Regions from separate parts of the Cellulomonas sp. KRMCY2 genome, predicted to be linked through region 2. Evidence: riboswitches for the same ligand, from Rfam matches in the RefSeq annotation. Region 2 holds a riboswitch; the other holds the start of a gene.
The links. A riboswitch is a leader RNA that binds a small molecule or an ion and turns the genes downstream of it on or off. The one in region 2 is predicted to bind thiamine pyrophosphate.
Positions count from the first base shown of each region.

Region 1: another riboswitch for thiamine pyrophosphate. It lies ahead of thiC (phosphomethylpyrimidine synthase ThiC); the one in region 2 lies ahead of K415_RS0107810 (thiamine ABC transporter substrate binding subunit).

Region 1 covers NZ_JAGF01000001.1:2,344,961-2,357,903, forward strand. The annotation lists gene metE (5-methyltetrahydropteroyltriglutamate--homocysteine S-methyltransferase) at 9-2,258, shown strand; gene K415_RS0111290 (MFS transporter) at 2,681-3,991, opposite strand; gene thiD (bifunctional hydroxymethylpyrimidine kinase/phosphomethylpyrimidine kinase) at 4,142-4,966, opposite strand; gene thiE (thiamine phosphate synthase) at 4,963-5,592, opposite strand; gene thiM (hydroxyethylthiazole kinase) at 5,597-6,499, opposite strand; gene thiC (phosphomethylpyrimidine synthase ThiC) at 6,502-8,103, opposite strand; TPP riboswitch at 8,149-8,255, opposite strand; gene K415_RS0111315 (IS1380 family transposase) at 8,444-9,796, opposite strand; one part of gene K415_RS23500 (IS5 family transposase) at 10,049-10,342, shown strand; one part of gene K415_RS23500 (IS5 family transposase) at 10,344-10,892, shown strand; gene K415_RS0111330 (SCO4226 family nickel-binding protein) at 11,076-11,324, opposite strand; gene K415_RS0111335 (cupin domain-containing protein) at 11,381-11,749, opposite strand; gene K415_RS23505 (helix-turn-helix domain-containing protein) at 11,749-12,126, opposite strand; gene K415_RS0111340 (bifunctional diguanylate cyclase/phosphodiesterase) at 12,291-12,943, shown strand, end outside.
Region 2 covers NZ_JAGF01000001.1:1,606,332-1,622,916, reverse strand. The annotation lists gene K415_RS0107845 (nuclear transport factor 2 family protein) at 1-348, shown strand, start outside; gene K415_RS0107840 (SRPBCC domain-containing protein) at 321-1,070, opposite strand; gene K415_RS0107835 (peroxiredoxin) at 1,239-1,799, shown strand; gene K415_RS0107830 (GNAT family N-acetyltransferase) at 1,870-2,982, shown strand; gene K415_RS0107825 (GNAT family N-acetyltransferase) at 3,060-4,145, shown strand; gene K415_RS21595 (ABC transporter ATP-binding protein) at 4,146-5,222, opposite strand; gene K415_RS0107815 (iron ABC transporter permease) at 5,399-7,108, opposite strand; gene K415_RS0107810 (thiamine ABC transporter substrate binding subunit) at 7,110-8,276, opposite strand; TPP riboswitch at 8,365-8,484, opposite strand; gene K415_RS0107805 (hypothetical protein) at 8,595-9,032, shown strand; gene K415_RS0107800 (DUF4235 domain-containing protein) at 9,129-9,374, shown strand; gene K415_RS0107795 (alpha-glucosidase) at 9,383-11,203, opposite strand; gene K415_RS0107790 (glycoside hydrolase family 66 protein) at 11,200-12,897, opposite strand; gene K415_RS0107785 (carbohydrate ABC transporter permease) at 12,894-13,736, opposite strand; gene K415_RS0107780 (carbohydrate ABC transporter permease) at 13,733-14,689, opposite strand; gene K415_RS0107775 (extracellular solute-binding protein) at 14,694-15,989, opposite strand; gene K415_RS0107770 (ROK family transcriptional regulator) at 16,189-16,585, shown strand, end outside.

The DNA of each region.
Region 1 (12,943 bases), 740 kb from region 2:
GAGAGTCTGTGACCACGATCGGTACCACCGTCCTCGGATACCCGAGAATCGGCCCGCGCCGGGAGCTGAAGCGCGCCGTCGAGCAGTACTGGGCCGGAAGGATCGACCAGGCCGCCCTGCTGGAGGTCGGGCGGGGCCTGCGCGCCGCGACCTGGGCCGAGCTGCGCGACGCCGGGCTGGACTCCGTCCCTGGCAACACGTTCTCGTTCTACGACCACGTGCTCGACACGGCGGCCCTGTTCGACGCCCTGCCGTCGCGGTTCGCCGCGATCGGACTGTCCCCGCTGGACACCTACTTCGCGGCGGCGCGCGGGTACGGCCAGGAGCCGCCGCTGGAGCTGACCAAGTGGTTCGACACGAACTACCACTACCTCGTCCCGGAGTTGGGGCCCGAGACCGTGTTCCGGCTCGCCGGGGACAAGCCGCTGGCCGAGTTCCGCGAGGCTCTCGACCAGGGCATCGTCACGCGACCGGTGCTGCTCGGCCCGGTGACCTTCCTGCTGCTCGCCAAGCCGACCGCCAGCGGGTTCGACCCGCTTAGCCTTCTCGACAGGCTGCTCGACGTCTACGCCGAGCTGCTCACTCGGCTGCACGCCGAGGGTGCGCCCTGGGTGCAGCTCGACGAGCCGGCGTTCGCTGCCGACCGCACCTCGGCCGAGCTGGACGCCCTGCGTCGTGCCTACGCGCGGCTGGGTGGCCTGGCGGAGCGGCCGCAGCTGCTCGTCACCGGGTACTACGGCGACCTCGGGCCGGCGCTCGCGGTCCTGGCGGACGCCCCGATCGAGGCAGTGGCGGTCGACTTCGTCGCGGCGCCCGGCAGCTCGCTCGCCGGCCTGCCCGGGCTGCGGGACAAGACCGTCGTGGCCGGCCTGGTGGACAGCCGCAACGTCTGGCGGACGGACCTCCCGGCGGCGCTGGCCACCGCCCGGGCGCTGCTGGGATTCGCCCGGCAGGTGGCTGTTTCGGCGTCTGCGACGCTGCTGCACGTGCCCTACGACCTGGACGCAGAGACCGCCCTGCAGCCGAAGGTGCGCGAGCGGCTGGCATTCGCCCGCCAGAAGGTGCGTGAGGTCGTGCTCCTCGGGGCTGCCCTCGCGGGCGAGGCAGGGGCGGACTGGACGGTGGAGGTCGCCAGGCCGTCACCCGCCCCGCGCCGCGACGACGTCGTCCGCGCCCGCGTCTCGGCGCTGCGCCCCGAGCACCTGGACCGCGTGCCGTTCGAGCAACGCGCTGCCGCCCAGCAGGAGCTGCTGGGACTGCCGCTCCTGGCCACGACGACCATCGGCTCGTTCCCGCAGACCGAGCAGATCCGACGTAGCCGCGCGGAGCTACGCTCGGGCGCGCTCGACACCTGCGTCTACGAGCAGCGGATGTGCGAGGAGATCGCCCGCGTCATCGCGCTGCAGGAGGACGTCGGCCTGGACGTGCTGGTGCACGGCGAGCCCGAGCGCAACGACATGGTGCAGTACTTTGCCGAGCACCTCGACGGGTTCGCCACCACGCAGCACGGTTGGGTGCAGTCCTACGGCTCGCGGTGCGTGCGGCCGCCCGTCCTGCACGGGGACGTGTCCCGGCCCGCCCCGATCACGGTCCGCTGGACCACCTACGCCCAGGGTCTGACCACCAAGCCCGTCAAGGGGATGCTCACCGGCCCCGTCACGATCCTGGCGTGGTCGTTCGTGCGCGACGACCAACCGCTGGCCGAGACTGCGTCGCAGGTCGCTCTCGCACTGCGCGACGAGATCGGGGACCTCGAGGCAGCGGGCACCCACATCGTGCAGGTCGACGAGCCCGCGCTGCGCGAGCTCCTGCCGCTGCGGGAGGCGCAGCGCTCGGCGTACCTGGCTTGGGCGGTCGGCGCGTTCCGGCTCGCCACCGCCGGGGCCGCACCGACCACGCAGGTCCACACGCACCTTTGCTACTCGGAGTTCGGCGACGTGATGAGCGCGATCGAGGGTCTGGACGCCGACGTGACGACGATCGAGGCGGCACGCTCAGGGATGGAGATCCTTGGCGACCTGCAGGCGGCCGGCTTCGCACGTGCCGTCGGGCCGGGGGTCTACGACATCCACTCGCCGCGGGTGCCGAGCGAGGACGACATCGTCGCCCTGCTCACCGAGGCGGTGCGTGCGGTGCCCGGTGAGCGGCTGTGGGTCAACCCGGACTGCGGGCTGAAGACCCGCGGCTACGCCGAGGTCGAGCCCGCGCTGCGCCACCTTGTCGCGGCGACGCGCCGAATCCGAGCGACGCTGCAATGACAGCGGGTCAGCTCGCGCCGAGCCCGGACGGCGTGACCACAGCGTCGGGATGACGACGCCTTCGACTGCGTGTCGTCCTGTGCTCGCCATCCGTCCTGCACGGATGGCGAGCACAGGGGGTCAGAGGGCAGTGACGATGCGGGGAGCCGCAGCGGCCTCGCCCTCTCGCCGACCGCAGTGCGCCGGTGGCGCCCGGTGCCCCTGATGGGCACGGCCGTCGTCGTCGCGCCCCTGCTCGTCGGTGGGGCTGATCACCGGGTGCCTGTCCATGGTCTTGCTGGGGGTCCAGGACCGCTACGGGCAGGGTCCTTCGAGTCAGTGGCCAGCGACCAGCTCGCCGTCCTCACGGGGCGCTCGTCATGGGCGAGCCGTGCTGCGAACGTGCCATCCGTGCAGACCTGCGCAGCCCTTTCGGCACCACCTCAGCTCGCCACCGTACCCGTTTCCGGGCCGGCGACCGCACCGATCGCGACTAGGAGGCCCGCGAGTGCCAGCAGGGCGGCCACGGCCTCCTGATCCCCGAGGGCCTGCTGCAGCGGCGGCAGGTAGTACGGGTACAGGGCGGGCAGCACGATCGAGAGGCTGTATGCCAGGCCGTACCCGCTCGAGCGCACTGCGGTCGGGAAGCGTTCGGTCAGGTAGGCAGCAATCGGACCATAGACGGACACCGTGACAATCTGCAGCGACACCACGAGGAGCACGAGCGCCGCCTGAGCTGTCTGATGGAAGATCGCCAGGTAGACGATTGGCGCCAGAATCGTGGAGAGAACGCCGAAGCCGATGAAGAAGACGCGCCGTCCGATGAGGGTCGAGAGATGGCCGCAGCCGGCCATGGCGATGGCCGAGACCACCGTCGCACACATCATGGTGAAGGAAACGCCCTGATCGGAGAGGTGTCCGTCGGTCTTCAGCTGGCCGGTGAGAACCGCGAGCGCCATGTTGGTGAAGAGCCACATCCCGGTCATCATGACGAATACCTGCCGCAGCGGGCGGCGATTCGCACCGACGAAGATGTCCTGGAGCGGGTTCGGTACCTTGGCAGTGCGCTTCCACACCGGGGCATCGGAAACGTACTTACGATAGTAGATCAGCATGGCAAACGCCATCAGCGAGCCCAGGAGAAACGGAATCCGCCAGCCCCATGCGCTGTACCTGTCCGCGCCCAATACGCCAAGCAGAACGAAGACCAGCATCGCGATCGAGGCGTTGGCCCACGGTGACATCCACATGATCAAACCGCTGACGAGGCCGCGCCGGCGCGGGACTGTCCACTCCATCGCGAGCGGCACGGCGGACGTGTATCCACCGCCGATGAAGACCCCGCTCAGGAGGCGCAGCGCGAGGATCGACATGAGGGTACCGGGGCCCAGCAGCGCCTGGCCGGGTACCAGAGCGACAAGCAGGGTTGTGGTGGCGACGCCTGCCATCGTGATCTTCGTTGTGGTGGTCCGGCCGATCCGATCGGCCACCGGACCAAAGATCGCAGCGCCGAGTGGGCGTCCGATCAACGTGGCGACGAAGATCAGGCCTGCGTTCGTCGCCACATTCTCGGCGCCGTAGAGACTTGCGGCGGCGGGGGCCAGCGCGATGATCGGCAGGAATATGTCGAATTGATCGACGTAGTTGCCAAGTACTCCGCCTCGTACAGCACGTTTGGCCGCAAGGGGCATCGCAGCGCCCTCCGGGTTCGATCGGGTCTCAAGGGTTGTTGCATGTTCGAGCTGCGGGCACATCGGATGCTCCCTTTCTTCGACGGCATGAGCCAGAGCCCCTCGCCGGGGCTCGCGTTCTCGGGTGTGTACGCCAGGGCAGGCGCTTTCGGTGGCCGACGTGCGGCGGGCGCCGCCGTCGTGGATGCGGCCGACGCTGCCGGGTCCGGTCCGTCAGGACGCTGCTGAGCGGGGTCGTCCTCGTGGCCATAGCGCGTGGAAGTGGTGTACCGGGCCGTGCCCGTGACCTACGTCAAGGGCGTGCGCGGCGAGCAGTGCGCCGGTCAGGTAGTCCTTGGCGTCAGCGACCGCGCTGGTCCAGTCCGGCCGTTGGGGGCGTAGCGCGGCGATTGCGGCGGAGAGGGTGCAGCCGGTGCCGTGGGTATTGCGCGTCGGCACGCGGGCGGCGCGCAGGCGGGTGACCTTCCCGTCAACCTGGAGCAGGTCCACGCTCTCGGGGCCGTTGAGGTGGCCACCCTTGATGAGCACACCGGGACAAAGCCGCTGGAGTCCTTCAAGTTGGCCGAACATCTCGTCCTCGCTGGTGGCCTCGTCCGCGCCGAGCAGGTCGGCGGCCTCCAGCAGGTTCGGGGTGATCAGGTCGACGACGGGCAGCAGCTCCTCTCGTAGTGCTCTCCTTGCATCGGCGGTGAGCAGCCGGTCACCGCTTGTGGCGACCATGACCGGGTCCAGCACGATGTACGGGGGACGGTGCCTCCTGAGGGCGGCCGCGACCGCCCCGATGACGTCGGCGGTGCCGAGCATGCCGATCTTCACTGCGTCGATGCGAACATCGTCGAACAGGTTCTCCAGCTGCACGGTGACGAAGTCACCGGGAACCTGATGGATCGCCGCGACCCCCATGGTGTTCTGGGCGACGAGCGCGCTGATGACGGTCGTGCCGTACACGCCCAAGGCGGAAAAGGTCTTCAGATCGGCTTGGATGCCGGCGCCGCCGCTGGGGTCGGTGCCGGCGATGCTCAGCGCATGGACGATCATGGGCGGCCATTGCGCAGAGCGGCGGTTGCGGCGCCGGGGTCGGGGGCGGCGCAGATCGCTGACGCGACGGCCAGCCCGTCGACCCCGGTCGCCCAGACCGAGGGCGCGTTGTGACGGTTGATGCCACCGATCCCGATGCACGGCAGGTCTGTGCAGCTGCGCAGGGCGGCTGCCGCGTCGAGTCCCAGGGCAGCCCGGGCATCCGGCTTTGTCGTGGTGGGAAACACGGGGCCGATGCCGAGGTAGTCCACGGTGCCGGTGGGCAGGGCGTGCACCTGCGCGATCTCCTCGGCCCGCGAGACGGACAGACCGATGAGGAAGCGCGGGCCGGCGAGGCGCCGCGCGTGGTGCACGTCCAGATCGGATTGGCCCAGGTGGACGCCGTCCGCGCCGGCCGCGAGGGCCACGTCAAGTCGGTCGTTGATCAGCAGGGGGATCCCTGAGCCGCTCAGCGCGCCCAGCAGTTCGACGGCGAGCGCCAGAAGCTCGCGTCCGGACGCCTGCTTGTCTCTCAGCTGCACCGCGCCCACGCCGCCGCGGACCGCGGCGTCCACGGTGGCGAGCGTCCCGCGCGGACCAGATGGCTGGGTGCCGATCACCAGGTACACCGTAAGGTCAAGGGCCATGGCTTCAACCCGCGTGCGTGCGAAGGGCTGCGGAGTCAAGCCTGTACAGGGCGTCCAGCAAGGAGACCGCGAAGCTACCCGGGCCCTCGCTCCGCTTGACTGCGACCTCGGCGGCCACGGTGAGTATCGTCGTCGCCGCGCTCGCGGCCAGGAGTGGTGAGCGCTCCACCGCGCAGCACGCCGAGACCAGTGCCCCCAGGGCGCATCCGACGCCGGTCACCCTGGTCATCATCTCGTGACCGGTGCGCACGTCCAGGACCACGGCGCCATCGGTGATGTAGTCGATGGCACCGCTCACAGCGACCGTGGTCCCTTGCCGACGGGCAAGCTCGATGGCCCGCTCAAGGGCGTCTCGCGAGCCGGACGTGGAGTCCACCCCGCGTCCCGCCGAATCCGTCACACCGGCGAGCGAGAGGATCTCCGATGGGTTGCCGCGGATCACTGCGGGGCCGCTGGCCAGCAGCTCGGTCGCGAACCGGGTCCGGTACGCCAGGGCCCCGACCGCGACCGGATCCAGAACCCAGGGGGTGCCCGCCCGTGCGGCGGCAGCAACGGCGGCGCGCATCGCCGTGACCTTGTCGGGGGAAAGGGTCCCGAGATTCACCAGGACCGCGTCCGCGACTTGGGCGAACTCTGCGGACTCTTCGGAGTTCTCCACCATCGCCGGTGACGCGCCGACAGCCAGCAAGACGTTCGCGGTGAAGCCGGCCACGACGATGTTGGTCATACAGTGCACGAGGGGGCCGCGCCGGCGCAGCTCGTCAAGAACGCGGATCGCATCATCAGCGGACGCGCGAACGCGCGGTGGAGCGAGCGCGCCCCGACCCGTCCCGTCGGGGCGCTGCGATACAGCGTGTTCCCCTCCCATTTCCCGAGACTCCGGCTCGGGCAGCGGTGCGGCGGCCATGGCTAGATCGCCTGCAACGGCAGGTATACCGAGCTGCCCATGCGAGCGAATTCTGCGGACTTGTCGGCCATGCCGGCGTCAATCGCTTCCAGGCTGGAGAGCCCGTTGTCTCCCGCATAGGTTCTTGCGTCGGCCGAGATGCGCATGGAGCAGAATTTCGGCCCGCACATGGAACAGAAATGTGCGGTCTTTGCGGGTTCCGCCGGAAGTGTCTCGTCGTGAAAGCTGCGGGCCGTGTCCGGGTCCAAGGACAACGCGAACTGATCATTCCACCGGAACTCGAAACGGGCTCGACTGAGCGCGTCGTCACGTTCCTGGGCGCGCGGGTGCTGTTTGGCCAAGTCGGCCGCATGGGCGGCGATCTTGTAGGTGATGACTCCCGTCTTCACGTCGTCGCGGTTCGGCAGGCCCAGATGTTCTTTGGGTGTGACGTAGCACAGCATGGCGGTTCCGGCCTGGGCGATCATTGCCGCGCCGATGGCCGAGGTGATGTGGTCGTAGGCCGGGGCGATGTCGGTGGCCAGGGGGCCGAGCGTGTAGAAGGGCGCTTCTTCGCAGAGCTCCTCCTCCAGCCGGACGTTCTCCACGATCTTGTGCATGGGGACGTGTCCGGGGCCCTCGATCATGACCTGCACACCGTGGGACTTGGCGATCCTGGTGAGTTCCCCCAGCGTGCGCAGCTCGGCGAATTGGGCTTCGTCATTGGCGTCGGCTATGGATCCGGGGCGCAACCCGTCACCGAGGGAGAAGGTCACGTCGTAGCGTCGAAGGATCTCGCAGAGCTCGACGAAGTGCGTGTACAGGAAGCTCTCCTGATGGTGCGCGAGGCACCAGGCCGCCATGATCGAACCGCCGCGGGAAACGATCCCGGTGACGCGCCTGGCTGTCAGCGGCACGTACCGCAACAGGACCCCGGCGTGGACCGTCATGTAGTCAACGCCCTGTTCGCACTGCTCGATGACCGTGTCGCGGTAGATTTCCCAGGTCAACGCGGTGGGATCGCCTTTGACCTTCTCCAAAGCCTGATAGATGGGCACCGTACCCACCGGGATGGGCGAGTTCCGCAGAATCCATTCGCGGGTCAGGTGAATGTCCTTACCCGTCGACAAGTCCATGAGCGTGTCCGCGCCCCACCGGGCGGCCCACACCATCTTCTCTACTTCTTCAGCGATGGAGGACGTGACCGCGGAGTTGCCGATGTTCGCATTGATCTTCACAGAGAACGCCTTGCCGATGATCATCGGCTCGCTCTCTGGGTGCCTGTGGTTGGCCGGGATGACAGCCCGGCCCCGTGCTACTTCGTCGCGGACAAGTCCTGCCGGTAGCCCCTCCCTGGCGGCCACATAGGCCATTTCGGGAGTGATGATCCCGGACCTTGCCCAGACCAGCTGCGTGGCAGCCCCGTCAATGGCCTGGGGGCGGTCCCACCCGTCTCGCGTCTTGGACAACCCGGCCACCAGATCGATCACGGCGCTCTCGTCGGTGTATGGCCCGGAGGTGTCGTAGAGGTCGAAGTGCTCACCGTTGCTCAGGTTCACTCGCCGGAGCGGGACACTCATCCCCGGGAATCCGGCGACAAGTTCGAATCGCTTCGTGCTGCCCATGACAGGACCCGTGGTCACAGCGGACACAGTTGTAGCGTCATCTTGGCGCATCGTGATGCTCTCCCTACGCCGGCATTACCCGGACAGGTTCAACGGTCGACGGCCCTAGCCGTCCTCTCAGCTCACTGGTGCGAACTCCCGCGGTGGTTGACTGACACCCACAGCCTAGCCTCGATCTTTCACAGGTCTCGGGCGTGAGGGTCTGGCGCGGCTCGATGGTCGTGCTGGTTGCTGATTCTGGCCGGTGGGTATGACACGGCGGCCCGCTGTCGTGCGGGTTGGGCGCCGGTTCCAGTGGCCGGGGGTGTGCTCGGGGTCGTCGGGGCGGTGGTGTTCGGTGTCAGCCGGGAGCCAGTGCTCCGAGTCGACAGAGCCCGGCCAGGAGCAGCGGGGCGAAGGGCGACCGGGCTGCCAGGTGCAGGCGGACGCGCCGCCCGGAGCGGGCCAGGGTCGCCGGGATCGTGAAGAGTCGGAACCGTAAGGTCTTGGGTTCCCAGCGCCGGGCCTCGTGCCCGGTCAGGGCGAGCATGCCCATCCAGGCGGTGATGTCGGCGGCCAGGGCCACGACGGCGCACCAGATCCGGTTCGCGGCGAACGACTTCAACGGCAGGTTGTTCAGGCCGGTGTCCTTGGCGATGCGGCTGCGGTCTTCGCAGCGGGCTCGGCGCCGGTGGCGCAGCTCGAGGTCGGCGAGCTGGCCTTGAGTGCTGTTGGTGACGAACGCGGTGATCCGCATGCCGTCGACGTCTTCGAAGCGCAGCTGGGCGCCGGGGTGGGGTCGTTCCTTGCGGACGATCACCCGCATCCCCTTCGGCCAGGCGGACAGGTCCATCAGGTGGGTCAGCTCGGCGACCCACGCGCCGTCGCGGACCTGGTCGACCGCGTCGTAGGCCGGTGCCCACACGTGCTCGGGGATGAGCCCCAGCAGGTCAGGGGTGTTCTGCGGCAGGGTGAACCCGACCGAGTACGCAAGCCGTCGCCTCGTCAGGGCCTCGATGACCTTGTGCGACCCGCCGGCCCCGTCGATCCGGACCAGGATCGACTTGCCGCGGGTGGCCCCCGGGATCTGTGCCAGCGCCTGCGAGATCACGTGCAGGTGGTCGGCGGCGGTGTTCGAACCCGCGTTCCCGGCCCGCAACAGGACCGCGACCGGCTCCCCGGTCCCCTCGGGCCCGTGGTCGACGAACGCGCACAACGGGTGGAACCCGAACCCCCGCTTGAATGTCGGCGCCGCGTTCTGCTTATCGCTGTGTGCCGTGACCAGGGTCGCGTCGATGTCGATGACCAGCGGGTGCGCGGCGTCGCGGCCATGGTCTGGAGCGTGGACGCCGACTGCCTTCCAGACCTTCGCGCGGGCGGCGGCCCGGGCCCGGTTGATCGCGGCCAGGGCCGCGTCCGCGTCGCCGGCCAGCCGGGCCAGCACCCGTGAGAGCGTCGGGTCGGAGGCCACCGAACCGTAGATCGCAGGCTCGGCGCGGACCACGGCCAGGTCCGAGCAGGTGTCCCCACCCAGGGCGAGGGTCATGGCCAGATCCAGCAGGACCTTGGCCGGGTCGTGCGTCGCGGACGGCGACCGCCACGGCGCCAACGCCCGGGACAACTCGACATCCAGACCAGCGGCCCGCACGGTCGAGGTCAGCAGCACCCCGCCGGCCTGGCCGACCGCCGACCCGCCGTCGGCGTCAACGGTCAACCGTGGTAGAAACCGGTACGCTTCTTCACCTGGAAGGTGCTCCTCGAACTGGACTGATACGGCCCTCGACAAGCCACATCATCCCTGGTCAGGAGCACTTTTCACGTCCTCGGCACGCCACCGCCGTGAAAGGGCGAGGTTAACGCCACCTAGGGCGTGTTGATCAAGAGGTTTCGGGGGTTGTTCGGGGAGTCTTGACCGGTGGCGCGTCGTGAGATCTCTGATGAGGTGTGGGTTGTCCTGGAGCCGCTGATGCCGGCGGCCTCGGGACGTTCGCGTCCGTGGACCGATCACCGTCTGGCGGTCGAGGGCATGGTGTGGAAGTACCGCACCGGGGCGCCGTGGCGGGACGTACCGGAGCGGTTCGGTAAGTGGAACTCGATCTACAAGCGGTTCACGCGCTGGGCCGCCGATGGCACCTGGGCGAGGCTTCTGGCCGAGGTGCAGCGTCGCTCCGACGCGGCGGGAAGCCTGGATTGGGTGGTCTCGATCGACTCGACGATCACCCGCGTCCACCAGCACGGCGCGACCCTAACCCGGGACACAGGGGGCCTTGGCGAATCACAAGAATCCGTGGGCCGAACCGCCTGACCACGCGATCGGTCGCTCCCGCGGCGGCCTGACCTGCAAGGTTCACCTTGTCGCCGACGGCAAGGGCCGCCCGCTGAGCTGGGTGCTCACCGGCGGGAACGTGAACGACACCACGATGCTGGCCGCCACGCTGGACCAGGTCCGCGTCCCGCGGGCCGGAGCCGGGCGCCCCCGCACCCGCCCGGACAGGGTCCTGGCCGACAAGGGCTACCCCTCCAAGGCGAACCGCGCCTGGCTACGGGCCCGCGGGATCGCCGCGACGATCCCCGAACGAGACGACCAGATCGCCCACCGCCGCAAGAAGCCCGGACGGCCGATCGACTTCGGACCCGACCAGCGCCGCCGCTACCGCGGCCGCAACGTCGTCGAACGGTGCTTCAACACGCTCAAGGGCTGGCGCGGCATCGCGATGCGCACCGACAAGACCGCCCGCAGCTACCGCGCCGCGATCCAGCTCGCTGCCACCCTCATCTGGATCAAGACCGACTTAGTCAACACGGCCTAGTGGGCGAGCGATCCAGGGGCCGCCCGTGCTCCAGGGTTTGGCGGGCTGACCGACCCCTTGCCGGCACCCGTGGCCTTGGAGCCGGTGCGGCCCAAGTCGGTTCGATTCCGCCCACCCGCGAGACGAATCAGCAGGTCAGCGGTCCGCCGTCACATCCGGGCGCCGAGGGTGGCACGAGTCAGGCTAGACCTCCACCGGGACCGGGTAGACCTCGGTGGCCGGGTGACCGGCGCGCTCATGGATGCGCTTGACCGCCTCGGCACTGGGTGCCTCCGAAACGCACCAGACCATCCCGGAGTCAGGGTCACCCCACGCCCTCTGGAAGTCGACCCCCTCGTCACCCTGGATGTCGAGGTCCGCCTGATGCGCGGCTTTTAGGGCCTCGGGGGTGATGCCGTGCATCCCGTGGTGAACGTCCATGAACTTGGGCATGGCAAGAACCTCCAGAGGGGCAAGCGGTGCCCGATTAGCACCGGTTCTACTCCGGATCAGGTGCTGTGGGGAGAGGCGTAGGCGGGGGACGCCCCGAAGTCGACGACGACGCATGCCTCGTCCCCTATGACCCAGGCGTCGTGGCCAGGTTCGATGCGCACGACGTCGTTGGGTGCGGCCTCGGCCTCTGTGCCATCGTTCATGACCACGTGCATCCGCCCGGAGAGCACGTAGAGGAAGTGGGGTGACTGGCAGCTGTCGGTGCCGGCGACGGGACGGAGGTGTTCAGACCACCGCCAGCCCGGTTCAAACCGAGCCTTGAGCACCGAACTGCCGGCGAGCGTCACAACCTGCGCCTCACCCTTGTCCGCGAACGGCCGAACGTCATCGGGTGCATCGAAACTCTTCAACTCCAGTCCAGCCATCAGAAGCCTCCTCGATCGCGTGGTGCACTCGAACCTACGCCGGTGCCCGACATCGAACAATGGGGCTCATCACCATCCTGAAGGGTGCCCCACCCGAGCCGACCCCGCTCGAGCCGGGACTCGTCGTCGGCGAGCTCAACCGACCGGGGTCGGACCGCACGCCACACCGTCTTCCACGAGGTTCCCAGCTGGCGCGCCAGGCCAGCGACTGTGGCGTGCTCGTGGCGCAGCTGAGTGATCGCCCAGGTCACGGCCCTGCAGCTAAGCGACCCGCGGGGCGCGACCAGAGTGGGGTGCTGCTCGACGAACACCCCGACCGGACACCCCGGGTCGGGGCACCGCCACGTGCGCTGGCGCCACCGGACCACCACCGGCACGGCTCCGGGAACGTCATGCAGCCGGCGCAGCCGCCGTCCACGACCAACCGCGACGACCCCGCACCGCGCTCACCGGCGAGCCGCGCCCCTACCGGATGTCCGATGAGCCCCGAAAGCCCTCACCTTCGGCCGCGAAATGCCGATGAAAGTGCTGTGGCTGTGCAGTGAAGGCGTCTTGGCGCCGTTATCTGTTCCTCGGCGTCCTGGCCGCCGCGGGTTGCGTCGCGCTGCCGCTCGGGGTGAGCCGTGATGTCGTCTACTGCCTGATAGGCGTCTCCGGCGCTGCCGCGATCATGGTTGGCGTTCGTAGGTACCGGCCGGCCCACCCCGTCGCGTGGTACCTGATGGCTGCCGGTACCGTGACCTGGGTCGCGGCGGACGGGCTGTACGGCTGGTATGAGCACGTGGCGCTGATCGAGCCGTTCCCCTCGCCGGCCGACGCGCTCTACCTCACCGCATACCCCCTCTTTGCCGGCGGGCTGTGGGTGCTCGTGCGAAGCCGCGGCCCTGCACGCGGTTCGGCCGTGCTCCTCGACACCGCAATCCTCATGGTCGGTCTCGGTCTGCTCTCCTGGGTGTTCCTGATCGAGCCGACCTGGACCGCCGACGGTGAGCCGATGCTCACCCGGGTCGTCGGCGTCGCGTATCCGCTGGGTGACGTGCTGCTCTTCACCATGCTCGTGCGGCTTGCCATGGCGGAGAGGGTGTGGAACAGCGCGTCCCGTCTGGTCGCGGGTTCGTTCGGCGCATTGTTGGTCGCCGACAGCGTGTTCGCGGCGGGGGTGTTCGTGCCCGCCATCGCCGCCCATACGCACCT
Region 2 (16,585 bases):
ATCGACGGCTGGCGACGTGATGATGTGGACGCGGTGCTGGCGACCCTGGCCCACGACTGCGTCGTCACCGAGTCGTACGGTCCGGTCTACCGCGGCCCGGTGGCAGTGCGTCGGTGGATGGAGCAGTGGTTCGGCCAGGGCGGGCAGATCCACCGGTGGGAGACGACCTCCCACCGGCTGGGCGACGGGTTCGAGGTCGCCGAGTGGACCTTCGAGTGCACCTGGGCCGGCAACCGCAGCACGTTCGACGGCATCACCCTCGCGACGACGACCGGCGGGCGGGTCCACCGGTTGCGCGAGTACCAGACGACGGCGCCGCTCTACGAGTGGGACGGCACCTGGCGCTGAGCCGGTGTCACGTCGGCGTTGCCCCACCACCCGGTCCACCGCTCCTCGGTCGCCGCGTGCCCGGCGTCGTCCTGGCCGTAGGTGCTCAGGACGAACATCGCCGCACCGTCCGGCGGAGCGCTCGACGGTGGGGTGCGCGCGATGACGAGCAGGTCATCACCCTCCTGCTCGACGGTCAGGCCCAGCTGGAGGTCGGTCTGGAAGAAGATCTCGCCGCCGAACTGCGTCCCGTCCGCGCGGTCGACGGTGTACCGGGAACCGACCGGCTCGTCGCCCAGCAGCCGGATGCCGAGCCGGGCGAGCAGCGGGTCGTCCTGCGGGCCGAGTCCCACGCCGAGCGCCGAGACCGTGCGCCGCGCCTGGCCGCGGTGCCGCTCGAGCCCGAACCGCAGCTGCTGGGTGAAGGTGATCCAGCCCTCGTCGATCGGGTCGTACTCGCCGACGTAGCCCGCCGGGTGCTCGTTGCGGAGCACCCGCAGACCGGTCCGGTCGTCGCCCTGCGGATCGAGCACGATCCGGTCGCCGTCCGGGAAGGCGAGCGAGCCGGCCTGCTGGTCCGCCTCGACGTCGTCGACGAAGATCTGCCGGATCTCGGCGGCCAGACCGTCGTAGTCCCAGCCGAACCACCGCTCGATCTGATCGGGCTCCCGCAGGGCGGCCCAGACGGCGTCGGCGCGGGCTCCCAGGACCATGTCGACCAGGACTCGGCGGTTCTCGGACATGGGTCCTCCTCGGACAGTGAGCCGCAGTGGGCTCTTCGAGCATGGCACCGCACCGCCGGGGGCGCATGTGATGACCGGCGACCCGCGCCGACGCGCATCTCGAGGCGACAGGTCCCACGGGGGCTCCCGGTTCGGTACGGTTTCGCTCATCGGGGAAGGGGGCCAGACGTGACGACCCATCTGTCACCGGCACCGGGCCTTCCCGTGCCGCGCGACGACGGCGCCGCAGCCCACGTGCGCGGCGCGTGGATGCCCGAGCTGAGCCTGCGCTCGACCGACCACACCACTGTCGACCTCGCCGACCTGCCCGGCCCACGCACGATCGTGTTCCTCTACCCCCTGACCGCACATCCCGGCGTCGAGCTGCCGCAGGGCTGGGAAGCCATCCCCGGCGCGCGCGGCTGCACGCCTGAGGCCTGCGGCTTCCGCGACGACCACGAGAGCCTGCTTCGCGCCGGCGCCGCGGCGGTGTTCGGCCTCTCGAGCCAGGGGTTGCGCTACCAGCGCGAAGCCGTCGCACGGCTGCACCTGCCCTTCCCGATGCTCTCGGACCCCCACCTCGAGCTGGCCGCGGCACTCGCTCTGCCGACCTTCGAGGTCGACGGCATGCGGCTCTTCAAGCGGCTGACCCTCGTGGTCACCGGCGGAGTGGCCGAGCACGTCTTCTACCCGGTCTTCCCGCCCGACCAGCACGCCCACGAGGTGCTGACCTGGCTGCTCAGCCACTGAGCCCCGGCACGCACCGGCCCATGTTCGAAAACGCGTGGCGCGCGACGCCGTCGTGCGCCCACAGTGGCGCATGACCACGTGGACCATCACGCGGGCACCGGTGCCCGCCGACCTCGACGCCCCCGACGCCTGGGCCGTCCATGGCACGTCGGCCGTGTCCGTCGCGGTCGACCTCGACCACTGGGGCCACGACGACCTCGCCTACAGCCCGCTGTACGCGCTGACCTACCTCCGGCGGCAGGACTACTCGACCCGGATCCAGCTCGTCGCGATGCGCGCCGACGCCGGCACCCCGCCCCAGCCGAGCGAGGTCATCGGCACCGCAGGCATCGCCATGCCCAGGACGAGCAACGAGCACCTCGCGTACCTCGAGGTCCTGGTGCACCCGGAGCATCGCGGGGCCGGCGTGGGAACGGCGCTGCTCGCCGAGTGCGAGCGGATCGCAGCGGAGCACGGCCGCCGGACCCTCATCGCCTCGAGCGAGCACCCCGATGAACCCGCCGCCGACGACCCCTTCGCGATCGAGCCACCGACCGGCAGCGGGCGCATCTCGGCGGCCGACCCCGAGGCCGCCTTTGCCCTGCACCGCGGCTACGCGCTCGAGCAGGCCGAGCGGTACAGCGTCCTGCAGCTGCCGATCGACCCGGGCCTGGTCGAGCGTCTGCACGACGACGCCGCGGCGCAGGCCGGGCCGGACTACCGCCTGGTCGCGTGGTCCGACCGGGCGCCGGACGAGTGGGTCGACCAGTTCGCCGGGCTCGAGACGCGGATGAGCACGGACGCCCCGATGGGGCAGCTCGAGATGAAGGAGGACCCCTGGGACGTCGAGCGCATCCGCACGGCCGAGCAGGACATCGCCGCGCGCGGCCACGGGTACCTGACCGTCGCGGCCGTGCACGGCCCCACCGGCAGGCTGGTGGCCTTCACGATGGTCGAGTACCCCTGGCGCCAGCCCGAGGTCGTCTTCCAGGAGGACACGCTGGTCGTCCGCGAGCACCGGGGGCACCGGCTCGGCATGCTGGTCAAGACGGACCTGCTGCGGCGGCTCGCCGGGATCCGGCCGGACGCCCGACGGATCCACACCTGGAACGCCGAGGAGAACGCCTTCATGCTCGGCATCAACGTCGCGCTGGGGTTCCGACCCACCGGGGTCTGCGGCGCGTGGCAGAAGAAGCTCGGCTGACAGCGGGTCTGCCCAAGTGGACCGCGAGCGTCCAGGGCGGGCAATCTTCGCCCATGACGTCGTGGTCCATTCGGATCGTGCCAGCACCCGCCGATCTCGACGCGCCCGGCGCCTGGCTGCTGCACGGGGCCGTCGAGGCGGAGCGGGCGAGCTCCTTCGAGTCGTGGGGCACCGACGACCAGGCGCTGACCGCTCTCGAGATGCTCGTCACACTCCACGACGACCGCTATGCGAACCACGTCCTGCTCGCCGCCGTCCGGGACGATCCGACGGACGCACCGGATCCGGCACGGGTCCTCGGCCGAGCGCACCTGCAGATGTGGACGCGCGACAACACCCACACGGTGCGGTTCGCGCTCGACGTGCGGCCCTCGGCGCGGCGGCAGGGTGTCGGCACCGATCTCTTCGCGGCGACTGTGGCGTTCGCGCGCGATGCCGGCCGGACCACCCTCGCGGTCGGGACCGGCCAGGCCTCCGAGCCAAGCCCGGGGCCCGGCACGCTCGCCCCCGGCTCAGGCACCGGGCTCGTCCGGACGTCGGATCCGTCGGTCCGCTTCGCCCTCACGCGCGGCTTCACCCTCGCGCAGGTCGAGCGCTACTCGATCCTCGACGTGCCGCTCGACGCTGACCGGCTGGCCGTGCACCGCGCACGTGCCGAGTCCTCCGCCGGTGCCGACTATCGCCTCGCCACCTGGGAGGACGCATGTCCCGACCAGCTGGTCGACCAGTTCGCCGTGCTCAAGACCCGGATGAGCACGGACGCACCGCTCGGAGGCTTCGACGCGGCGGAGGCCCCATGGGATGCCGAGCGCGTGCGCGCGAGCGAGGACCTCCTGCGCAGCCGGGGACGACGCCAGCTCACGACCGCGGCCGTCCACACGCCGTCAAGCACACTGGCCGCGTACACCTCGTTCGTCTGCCTCGGCTGGACCGACCAGGTCGTCCATCAGCACGACACCCTCGTGCTCCGCGAGCACCGCGGGCGCCGGCTCGGCATGCTGGTCAAGGCAGCGAACCTCGAGCACCTGGTCGCCCGGAAGCCGACCGTCCGTCGGATCGGCACCTGGAACGCCGAGGAGAACAGCCACATGCTCGCCATCAACGCAGCGCTCGGTTTCCGGCCTGCAGGGGGCTCCGGCGGGTGGCAGCTCCGCCTGACCTGATCAGGAGCCGGGCACGACGGCGATCGCGGCCGGATCGGGCCGCAGCCGGACGCGGTCCCCCGGCACGGGCAGACCCGATGCCGGGGCGAGCTCCGCACCGGATGCGGGCTCCGGTGCGGCGCCCGTGAGGTACGCCCGGCTCGGCTCGACAACCGTGACCTGCCCGATGCCGTCGACGTCGACGAGGGTCTCGACGACACCGCGCCGGAAGCCGGACCGCACCACGCGGCCGGCGAGCACGCCGTCGTCGGCACGCAGCAGCGAGCCGGGGCCGATGGCCAGCACGTCGTCATCGGCGCGCGCCGGCGAACCTGGCTGCGCCAGGGCCACCGCCTCGGGTGCGCCGGCCGGCACGAAGGCCTCGTAGCCGAGGAACTCGGCCACCCGGCGCGATGCGGGTCGGTGCCACAGCTCGGCCGGCGGCGCGACCTGGAGCAGCCGGCCGAGGTCCATCACCGCGATCCGGTCCGCCACCGCGAACGCCTCGTCGTGGTCGTGGGTCACGAAGATCGCCGTCGTGCCCGTCCGGGTGAGCGCGGCCCGCACCTCCCCCGCGAGCCGCTCGCGCAGCGCACGGTCCAGGGCTGACAGCGGCTCGTCGAGCAGGAGCAGGCGTGGCCGCGGGGCGAGCGACCTGGCCAGCGCGACGCGCTGCCGCTCCCCACCCGAGAGGCTCGCCACCTCGCGCGCACCGAACCCGACGAGCCCGACGAGCCCGAGCAGCTCGGCGACACGCGCCCGCCGGCCGGCGCGGTCGACGTGCTCCATCTCCAACCCGTAGGCGACGTTGCGCGCGACGTCGCGGTGCGGGAAGAGCTGGCCGTCCTGGAACATCAGCCCGAAGCCGCGTCGGTGGACCGGGACGCCCGCGAGGTCGGCGCCGTCCCAGGTGATCGAGCCGGCCGAGATCGGCTCGAGGCCCGCGACGGCCCGCAGCAGGCTGGACTTCCCGCTGCCGGACGGTCCGAGGAGCGCGACGACCTCACCGGGCGACACGTCGAGGCTCAGCCCGTCGACGGCCGTCGCCGTCGTGCCGTCGTCGTCCCGGTAGTGCACGACGACGTCCCGCACGCCCAGCCCGCGCCCCGCCCCGTCCGCCCCGCCCGCCCCGAGCGCCCCGCCCGCCCCGCGATCACGGTCGGGCAAGGTATCGGGGGTGATCTGCCCCGGAGACCTCGCCCGATCGGGGCGGAGATCGGGTCGGGGGTGCCGGCGGGGGTCGCGGAGCCGGCCGCCGGGGTTGCCGCGTGCCATCAGAGGTCTCCCGCCCCGCCGGCTCGCAGTCGTTCCGCGAGCGCCATGACGGCCGCGGTCATCAGGGCGAGCAGCACCGACGCCGCGAGCGCCATGCCCAGGTTGTCCGCCCCGGGCCGTCCGATCAAGCGGAAGATGACGACCGGGAGCGTCGGACGCTCGGGCCGCGCCAGGAACGACGTCGCGCCGAACTCCCCGAGACTCACCGCGAACGCCAGTCCGAGCGCGAGGCCGAGGGAGCGCGCGGCGATCGGCCAGTCGACCGACGCGACCACCCGGCCGGGCGATGCGCCGAGCACGGCCGCCGCCTCGTGCAGGCGGGTGTCGATGGCGCGCAGCACGGGCAGCACGGTGCGCACGACGAGCGGCGTCGCCACCACGGCCTGCGCGATCGGGATCAGCACGGGGGAGCTGCGCAGGTCCAGGTCGAGCCCGAGCGGGCGGTGCAGGGCGACCAGGAAGCCGAAGCCGACCGTGACGGCCGAGACGCCCAGCGGCAGCATGAACACCGCGTCGAGCAGCCGCACGGCCCGCCGGGCCCCCTTCGCGCGCGGCCGGCGCGAGACGACCAGCGCCACCAGGCCGCCGACGACCACGGCCATCACGGTGGCGTCCAGGGCGATCCGCAGCGAGGTCAGCGCGGCCTCCCAGACCGTCACGCTGAGGGTGTTCGCGCCGCCCGTCGTGCCCAGGTTGACGTAGTTGCCCAGCCCCCAGCCGCTCGGTGTGTGGAACGAGCGCACGAGCACTGTCGCGAGCGGCAGGGCGAGCAGTCCGACGACGACGACGCCGGTCACGCCGACCGCGAGCAGGTCGCCGGCGCGACGCTGCGGACCGCGCAGGGCGAGGCGCACGGGGTGGACCGTCCGGTCGGCCGCGCCGAGCTGCAGGGCACGCTCGCGCTGGGACCTGGCCAGGCCGGCAGCCGCGAGCACCCCGGCGACGACGACGAGCTGGACGACGGACAGCACCGCGGCCGCGCGCAGGTCGAGGAACTGCGTCGTCTGGACCCAGATCTCGGTCTCGACCGTGCCGTACCTCGTCCCGCCCAGCACCAGGACCACCCCGAAGGCCGTCGCGCAGAACAGGAACACGATCGCCGCCGCCGAGGCGATCGCCGGTCCGAGCGCCGGCAGGGTGACGGTCAGGAAGGCCCGCCACGGTGGTGCGCCCAGCGCCCGGGCGGCCTGCTCGGTGCGGGGGTCGAGGTGCGCCCAGAACCCGCCGACGGTCCGGACCACGACGGCGTAGTTGAAGAAGACCAGCGCGGCGACGATCGCGACGAACGTCCCGTCGAGGCCGAGCGCCCCGAGCGGCCCCGAGTCGCTGAGCACCGACCGGAAGGCCACCCCGACGACGACCGTCGGCAGCACGAAGGGCACCACGACGAACGCCCGCAGGGCGGCCCGGCCGCGGAAGTCGCAGCGGTGCAGCAGGTAGGCCCCGGGGATGCCGAGCAGCACGGCGACGACTGTCGCCGCTGTCGCCTGCCCGACGGTCAGGCCGATGATCCGCCAGGTGCGCGGGCGCCCGAAGACGTCCGCGAACCCGGACAGGTCGAGCGTGCCGTCGTGCACGAAGCCGCGCAGCACCAGCGTGCCGACCGGCAGCGCGAAGAACACGCCGAGGAAGGCCAGCGGCACGACGACGGCGAGGGTCCACGCGAGGTAGCGGCCGGCGCTGCGGGGGCCGGTGGGGCCGGTGGTCATGTCAACCGATCACGGTATCCGTCCACTGCTGGATCCAGTCGTCACGGTTCGCGCTGATCGTCGCCGGATCCACGGTGAACGGGTCCGTGGGCTGCGGCGCGTACTGCGTCCACGACTCCGGGAGCCCGATCGAGGAGTCCACCGGGTAGACGTACATGCTCTCCGGGATGTCTGCCTGGACCTCCGCGCTGAGCAGCCAGTCGATCACCTGGCGGGCGCCCTCCGGGTTGGCGGCGCCGGCCAGGACCCCGGCGTACTCGACCTGGCGGAAGCACGTGTCGAGCAGCGCGCCGGTCGGCGCCGACGTCGCGCCCTCGGCGACCTCGTACGGCGGCGACGACGCGTAGGACAGCACGATCGGCCGGTCGCCCTCGGACGACGGTCCGGAGAAGTCGACGTAGTACGCGTCGGACCAGCCGCTGACGACCGTGAGCCCGTTGTCGCGCAGCGCGGCCCAGTAGTCGAGCCAGCCGTCCTCGCCGAAGGCGCCGACCGTCGCGAGCAGGAAGGCGAGGCCCGGGGACGACGTCGCCGGGTTGGTCACGACGAGCAGGTCGCGGTACGCCGGGTCGGTCAGGTCCTCGAGGCTCACCGGTTCGGGCACCCCGGACTCGGCGAACCACTCGTGGTCGACGTTGAGGCACACGTCGCCGACGTCGATCGCCGTGAGGTGGCCCTCGTCGTCCGCGGCGTAGCGGGCCGAGTCCTCGCCGGCGGCCGGCGACGTGTACGGGTCGAGCACGCCCTCGTCGATCGCCCGGGAGGCGAACGTGTTGTCGATCCCGTAGACCACGTCGCCGAGCGGGGCGTCCTTGGTCAGGATGAGCTGGTTGACCAGGGCCCCGCCGTCACCGGGTGCGCGCTGCTCGAGCGTCAGGCCGGTGGTCGCCTCGAAGTCGGCGATGAGCTCCTCGCTCAGGGCGAAGGAGTCGTGCGTGACCAGCACGACCGTCCCGCCGGTGCCGCCGGTGCCGCCGGTGGAGTCGGTGCCGGACGCTCCGGAGTCCGCTCCGATCGCCGAGCAGCCGGCGAGCGCGAGCAGGCCGACCACGGCCCCGACGGTGCGCAGCGGCATCGCCGTCGGGCGCAGGGTCGTCGGGCGTCTCGTGCTGGGTGTGTGGCGCGTGCTGGTGCCGGCTGCTGCCGGCCGGTGGGCTGTGCCCGCCATGTCGTCCTCCTCGTGGGTCCAGGAGGGGGACGCCGACCGGCGTCACGGGGCACGCCGATCGGGCACGCCACGTGACGACCGGGCCGACGTCAGAGACGTCCCGACTCCCTACGCCGGTACCAACCGGATCAGGTTCGAGGGTCTGCGGATGTCCGCACTCTCAGCGTCTGTGTCCGGCTCGCCGGACGACGCTCCCCTGTCGTTCGCCGCAAGAGTACCCGGATACGCTCGGGGTACGGACCATGCGGAACCGTCACTGCGGTGCGGTGCCCGACGCCGGGCGTCGCGTCGCGGCGGCCCAGCGCACCAGGAGGAACCATGGCTGTCCTCGCCCAGCTCTTCGCCGCGACCCACGCCGAGGCGCTGCATCGCGCCGACGCCCTCGACCTCGGTCCGGTCCCCGGCGACGTGCCGCACGTCGACCTGCCGTCGATGGGCCCGCTCGACCTCGAGGTGCTCGGTGAGGTCGCGGCCCGGGCCGTGCACTTCGGCGCGGGCGATCTCGAGGTCGCCGAGATCGACCTCGAGCACGAGCAGCTCTTCCGGCTGCCGGAGTTCCTCTGCGAGGTCCTCGTCGACCTCGGGGTCGCCGAGGACCCGGACCTGCCGGGCGATGTGGCGACCGAGTGGGCGGGCTCCGAGGAGCTGGACCTGGCGGGGCAGGATCTGCTGCCCGTCGTGCAGGCCGTCATCGGGCTCGCCACCCAGGCCGACGCGGCGGGGCTCGACGTCTACCTGTGGGTCCAGGACGCCTGAGACCGGCGGGCACCGACCAGGCCCGCGCACTAGCGTGACCGTGAACCCGAGTGAACCGCTCACGCCGAACCGCCCCCGCCGAACCAGGAGGTCCCTGTGGCCGACAAGCAGTCCATGATCGCCAAGCTCGTCGGGCTCGGGGTCGCGCTGGCCGCGGCCTGGGCGGCCCAGCAGCTCATCGCCGGCGCCTGGAAGATGACGGTCGGTCACAAGCCACCGAAGCCGGAGGACGAGGGCGACGCACGCTTCGGCGAGATCGCCGCCGCCGCCGCGATCACCGGTGCGGTGGTCGCGCTGTCCCGCGTGATGGCCACCCGAGGCGCCGCCAAGCTGCTGCACTGACTTCTGCACTAGCGCCAGGCTGCTGCACCTGCGCCGTGCGTCCGCCGCAGGACGACTGCCTCCCAGGGCCGCAACGCCAGGTGTGACGGGCCGAGCCAGACCGGGTCGCCGGTGCCCGCGTCGTCGCTCTGCTGGTTGGTCAGCACGACCTCCGCACCAGGCCAGGACCCGGCTCGTCCACCGACCCGCGCTGCGTCGCCGACCACTTCGTCGTCGCCGACCTCTTCGCCGAACGTCGCGGTCTGCGGCACCCCGGACAGGTTGGCGACCACCAGGAGCTCGGTCCGGTGCCACCGCCTGAGGAAGGCGAAGATCGCGGCATCGTCGGGCAGCAGCATCTCGAAGCGACCGTCCACCACTGCCGGCTCCGCGTGCCGGAGCGCGACGAGCGCGCGGTAGTGCTCGTAGATCGAGCCCTTGACCCCGCGCTCGGCGGCGACGCTCACCTCACGACCGTCGGCGCCGACCGGCGTCCACGGCGGCGTCGTCGAGAGCCCTGACGTCGGGCCTTCGTCCCACGGGAAGGGCGCCCTGGCGTTGTCCCTGCTCATCCTGCGCAACGCGTCGAGCACCGCGGCCGGGGGCTCGCCGCGCAGCGTCGCCGACCGGTAGTGGTTGATCGACTCGATGTCCTCGAAGTCGTCCACCGAGGAGAACGTGCGGTTGCGCATGCCGATCTCCTCGCCCTGGTAGACGAACGGCGTCCCCCGCTGGAGGTGGAGCACCGTCGCGAGCGCAGTCGCGGACTCCCGCCAGTACGCGCCGTCGTCACCGAACCGTGACACCGGGCGCGGCTGGTCGTGGTTGCACCAGTACAGGCTGTTCCAGCCGCAGTCGGCCAGGCCGTCCTGCCAGCGCCGGAAGCTCGCCTTGAGCGCCCGGATGTCGAGCGGCTGGACGTCCCACTTGCCGCCCGGGCCGTGGTCGACCCCCATGTGATCGAACTGGAAGACCATGTCCAGCTCGCCGCGGGCCGGGTCGGTGTAGAGCCGCGCCTGGTCGACCGTCACCCCCGGGGTCTCGCCGACGATCACGAACGGCAGGTCGTCACGGCCTGCCAGCACCTCCCGCCGCATCTCCTGGAGGAACTCGTGGATCCGCGGGCCGTGGCCGTAGGAGGCGAAGCCGTCACCGCTGACCTCACCGGGCCGGACCGGACCGTCGGGGAGCGCGGGGTCCTTCGAGAGCAGGTTCACGACGTCCATCCGGAAGCCGTCGACCCCGCGGTCGACCCACCACCGCATCATGTCGTAGATGGCACGTCTGACCTGCGGGTTCTCCCAGTTCAGGTCCGGCTGACGCGGCGAGAAGAGGTGCAGGTAGTACTCGCGGGACGCGGCGTCGGCGGTCCAGGTCGGACCCGAGAAGAACGACGTCCAGTTGGTCGGCTCCGCGCCGGGCTCCCCGAAGGCGGCTCCGGGGCGTGGCCGTCGCCACCAGTACCAGTCGCGCTTGGGGCTGTCCGCACCCGACGCCGACTCGACGAACCACGGATGCTGGTCCGACGTGTGGTTGACGACCATGTCCAGGACCAGCCGGATGCCGCGCCCGTGCGCCTGCGCCACGAGCTCGTCGAAGTCGTCCAGCGTGCCGAACACCGGGGCGATGCTCTGGTAGTCGCTGATGTCGTAGCCGTTGTCGGCCTGCGGCGAGGCGTACACCGGCGAGAGCCACAGGACGTCGACGCCGAGGTCGTCGAGATGGTCGAGGTGGTCGATCACGCCACGCAGGTCGCCGACGCCGTCCCCGTCGGAGTCGGCGAAGCTGCGCGGGTAGACCTGGTAGACGACCGCCGAGCGCCACCAGGCCGCTGTCTCGGGCCGGCTCACGGGTGGGCCCCGGCGGGGCCGTCGTCGATCACGACGACCTGCCAGACGGTCGGAGCCGGCAGCGCGGCGACGGCGTGGTCACCGTCGAGCGTGACCGGGACCTCGACCAGACGCGGGTTCGTGCTCGGATCGGCCACCCGGACCCGGGGGCGACCCGGCCCGGTGCGGCGAACCCGCAGCGTCCCGGGCCCGGTCTCGCCGACCGGCAGGCGAGGAGCGTCCCAGAGCGTGTCCCGCTGGCCGACCAGGTTGACGAGGTGGAGCACGAGCGCGTCCCCGACCCGGGTGGCCCGACGCCACACGGCCCCGGGGATCGCGTCACCGGTCACCCGATCGTGCCCGTAGGCCACGTCGGCGTCGTCGTTGTACGCGCCGGCGTAGGACCCCGTCACCTCGACCACCGACGGGTCGAGCAGCAGGGCGTCGTGCTCGACGAGGAAGTCGTACCAGCGCCGGAGCATCGCCGCGGTGGATGCCGCCATCCGGTGGTTGCGGACGTAGTACGGGTCGACGAGGACACGATCGCCGTCACCGGCGAGCAGCTGGGTCGCACCGTGCGAGAACAGCGTCGCCATGGTGAACGCGGTTGCGAGGTCCGCCTCGGCGACCGGCGCGGTGTCGTAGACGTGCTGGTACGCGGCGATCACGACCGGCTTCCCGCCGCCTGCGGACCGGGCTCGTCCGACCACGTGCCCCAGCGACCCGAGCGTCACGTGCGGTTCCCACACCTCGATGTAGACCGCGTCCTGAGGGCTGGCGCCGGTGCGCCAGGTGGGGAAGTCGTTGACGTTGTTGAAGACGAGATGGCTCTCGGGGAGCCGTTCGCGGACGGCCTGGACGAGCGTCACGAACGAGTCGGCGACGTCCACGACGACGCCGTCGGCACGCAGGGCGCGCTGCGGGTAGCCGTACTGGTCCAGGTGGAACCCGTCGAGGCCGACCGCGTCCACCGCTGCCGCGAGATCGGCCGTGAAGTGGTCGAGCCACGCGGGTTCGGCCGGGTCGACGAGCGACAGGAAGTCACCGAGCCCGTAGGGCGGCCCGCTCGGGGTGAGCAGCGCCGCGTGCTCCCACCGGGACCACTCCGCGCGACCGACGCCGTACACGGCCGCATAGCCGAGTGCCCGTGAGCCGGCCGCCTTGATCGCGCCGACCAGTCGTCGCACCGTGTCGAGCGAGACGGGACGGTCGAGCGCGTCGGTGTAGACCTCGCCCCCGCCCACCAGGTCGGCGTGACGATAGGCCCAGTCGTACAGCTGGATGCCCGTGAGGTGCAGGCGCCGCACCATGTCGGCGACGGCCTCGGCGTCGCGACCCGGGGCGTAGTCGGCGACGAAGCCGTAGCGCAGCCGTGCCCGGACGTCGTCCGCGACCTCGATCGCGGTGCGCGCCACCGGGGGTGCGTGGACGCCGCCCGCTGCCACGGTGAGCTCGACCCCGTGCCCGCCCACGGGCAGCAGGCCGAGGTCGACGACGCCGGACCCAGGCACGCGGGTCGACGCGCCACGCTCACCGAGCGTCCAGACCGTCAGGCTGCCGTCACCGGTGAACCCGCGCACCTCGATCCGGACCGGATCGGCCGAGGCGTAGGTGGCCCGCGTCGGCAGCAGCTCGACGACCGGCTCGTCGGCGACTCGGCCCGCATCGATGCTGCTCGACGACTCGATGCTGCTCGACGACTCGGTCATGGTCATCCCTTCACGGCTCCGCTGGTCAGGCCCTGCACGAAGTACCTCTGGAAGATCAGGAACACCAGGATCACCGGGAGGACAGCGACGACCGACGCCGCGAAGACGAGCCCCCACTGGGTGGCGTTCTGCCCCTGGAACAGCTGGATGGCGAGCGGGAGCGTGCGCTTGCCCGGGTCGTTGATGATCGTCAGCGCCCAGGCGAACTCGTCCCAGGTGGCCAGGAACGTGAAGATCGTGGTGGTCGCCAGGGCGGGCGTCGACAGCGGGAGGACGAGCCGCCAGTACCGGGTCCAGGCGTTGGCGCCGTCGACCTGCATCGCATCCTCGAGCTCGGCCGGGATCGACGCGAAGAACCCGCGCAGCAGGAACGTGTTGAGCGAGATGGATGCCGCGACGTAGAAGACGATCAGGCCCTGCAGCGAGTCGATGAGCGCGAGCTGCTTGGCCAGGATGAACTGCGGGATGATCAACATCATCGCGGGGACCATCAGGCCCAACAGGACCAGGCGGAAGAGGACCTCGCGCCCCGGGAACCGGAACCGGGCGAACGCGTAGGCCATCATCGAGCTCAGCAGGACCGAGATCACCGTGGCGGTGGTCGACACGACGACCGAGTTCCTGAAGTACGCGGCGAAGCTCTGGGTGGTCAGGACCTGGACGTAGTTGTCGACCGTCGCCGGGTCCGGGACGAACTGCGGCGGGATCGCCAGCACGTACGCCTGGCTCTTGAACGAGGTCGACACCATGTAGACGAAGGGCGTCAGCATGATCGCGGCGCCGACCGTCAGCAGGACGTGACGCAGCACGGCGGCCATCGGGCGCGTGCGGTGCAGGGTGCTCATCTCTCGTCCTCGCCACCGCTCTTGAACAGTCGCATCTGGACGAGCGACAGGACGAACACGACCACGGTGAGCAGCACGGCGATCGCCGAGCCGTAGCCGAAGTCCAGGTTGGTGAACGCCTGCCGGTACATGTAGGTGAGCAGCACCTCGGTCTGGCCACCCGGGCCGCCGGCAGTCATGAGGAGCACCGACGTGAAGACGTTGAACCCGCCGATGACGAGCATCACGACGACGAACGCGAGCGCGGGCCTGATCGCCGGCAGGGTCACCACCCGGAACCGCTGCCACCGGTTGGCGCCGTCCATCACGGCCGCCTCCTCGAGGGACTTCGGGACGCCCTGCAGTGCAGCGAGGAAGATCATCATCGACCAGCCGATGCCCTTCCAGACGCCGAGCGCGCAGATCGCGATCAGCGCCGTCCACCGGCTCGAGAGCCACGACGTCGACCCGTCGCCGAGGTGCAGCAGGTCGCCGCTCACGTAGTTGATGAGGCCGTTGTCCGCGAACAGGTACTTGAACAGGAGCGAGACGACGACCCAGCTCGTCACGACCGGCAGGTAGAAGAGCACGCGGTACACGGGCTGCGCCGGACTCTTCGCCTTGAGGAGCATCGCGATCAGCAGGCCGATGACGATCTGCGGCGGGACCGACAGGGCCATGTAGAACCCGCTGTTCGCGAGGCCGCGCCAGAACGTGGGGTCGGCCATCGCGCGCGAGTAGTTGTCGAGGCCGATGAACGTGCTGGTGGCCCCCGCGAGCACCTTCCAGTCGTACAGGCTCATCTGGAAGGCCCGCATCATCGGGTAGACGATCAAGCCGCAGAACAGCACCAGGGCCGGCGCGAGGAAGAGATAGGGCGTGACGTGGATCGCACGTCGTGGCCGCCGCACCGTGCGTGCGACGGAGACGGACTCCGTCGCACGCACGGCTACCGACTGGGTCCTGTCGAGCATGAAATCAGCTGCTCGCCAGCAGTGCGTCGATCTGCTCGGCCGCGCGGGTCAGCGCGACCTGCACCGTCGTCGAGCCGTCGAACGCGGGGGTCAGCTCGGTCGACAGGATCGTGTCCACCTCGGAGGACTGGGGGATCGCGAGCCGGGGCTTCGCGGTCGCGAGCTGGGTCGCGAAGGGCTCGTAGAACGGGTCCGCCTGTGCCGCAGCGGAACCGGCCGACTCGACCACGGGCATCTGGCCGACCTGCGCCATCGCGAGCTGGAACTCGTCGCTCTGGGTGAACCTGACGAACTCGGCGGCGGCGTCCTGGTTCGACGAGCTCGCCGGGATCACGATGTCCTCGCCACCGACGACGGACACGGAGCCGCCGTCACCGGCCGGGACCGGCGCGTAGATCGGCGTGAAGTCGGGGTACTGACCGGTCCAGATGTCCCGCATCCAGGGGCCGTCGAGGATCGTCGCGTACTGCGTCGAGGGCAGGCCGTCGGACGTCGACGTCGCACCCGAGTTGCCGGTGATGAGGTTCGGGATCGCGTCGGCCTGGTAGAGGTCGACGAGCATCTGGACCGCCGCGACGCTCGCCGCGCTGTCCAGGTAGCCGGACGACGTCGTCAGTCCCTCGTCAGTGATCTCGCCGCCGCCGGACCAGATCCACGGCAGGACGTTCCAGCCCTGGAGCCCCGAGTCGGCGAACAGGGCGATGCCCGTGCCCTCGAGGTTCGCTGCCATCGTCTCGAGCTCGTCGAAGGTCGCCGGCGACGCGCTCATGCCTGCGGCGTCCAGGGCCGCCTGGCTCGTCACCAGGACGCGGGTGTTGGTGTCGAGCGGGAGGCCGTAGTAGTGCCCGTCCCAGGCGTTGGTCGCCAGCGAGCCCGGGTAGGTGGCGTCGGCCAACGTCGTGAAGTCGTCCATCGTCTCGTCGAGCGAGGCCAGGACGCCGAGCGACGCGAACTGCGGCACCCAGCCGATGTCGACGCGGGCGAGGTCGGGCAGCTCGCCCGCGGCCGCGCCGGTCGTGAGCTTCTGCTTGAGGGAGTCGTACGGGATGTCGACGTACTCGACGGTGATCCCCGGGTGGGAGGCCTCGAACGACGGGATCAACGTGTCGTTCAGGACGTCCGTCTGGGCGGTGTTGCCACCGTTGCCGTAGGTGCCCCACATGGTGAGGGCCACCGGGTCGGTGCCGGCGGTGGCACCGGCGGCGTCCTCCGTGGGCGTCGATCCCGAGCAACCGGTGAGGGTCAGGGCTGCTGCCGCGACGACAGCCGTCACGGTCAGGGCGGTCAAGGAGCGCTTCATTGCGGAACTCCGTTCCTGGAAGGTGTCCGGCATGCAGCGCGATCGGAAGGGTCGTCCAATGCCGTCGAACTGTTTCTACCGCAAAAGCAATTAGCCGTCAAGAGCCGCCTTCCGGCGATCGGTGGGCCGTCGTTGCTTCTTGACCTGAAGTAACCCTCGTGACATCCTGACGGCACATCGACGAGGAGGGCCCGCCCCCGTGCACGTGACGCCACCACCCTGGCCGCCGAAGAGCGGGGCCCCTCGCGCCGTCGCGCTCGAGATCCTGCGCTTCGGCCCCCTCTCACGATCCGAGGTCGCCCGGCGGCTCGACCTCTCCCAGGGCTCGCTCACAAGGCTCAGCGGCCCCCTCCTCGCGTCCGGGCTCCTGGTCGAGGCGGACGAGCAGCCCACCGGCCGGGTCGGCAGGGGCTCGCGCCCGCTCGACGTCGTCGCCGAGTCGCACCACTTCGTCGGCATCAAGCTCACTGGTGAACGGGCGTTCGGGGTCGCGACGAACCTACGCTCCGAGGTCGCCGCGGAGGCCGACGCCCCGTTGACGTCCCGTGCCCCGGCGGCGGTGGCGGACACGCTCGCCGCCCTGACGCGCGAGCTCG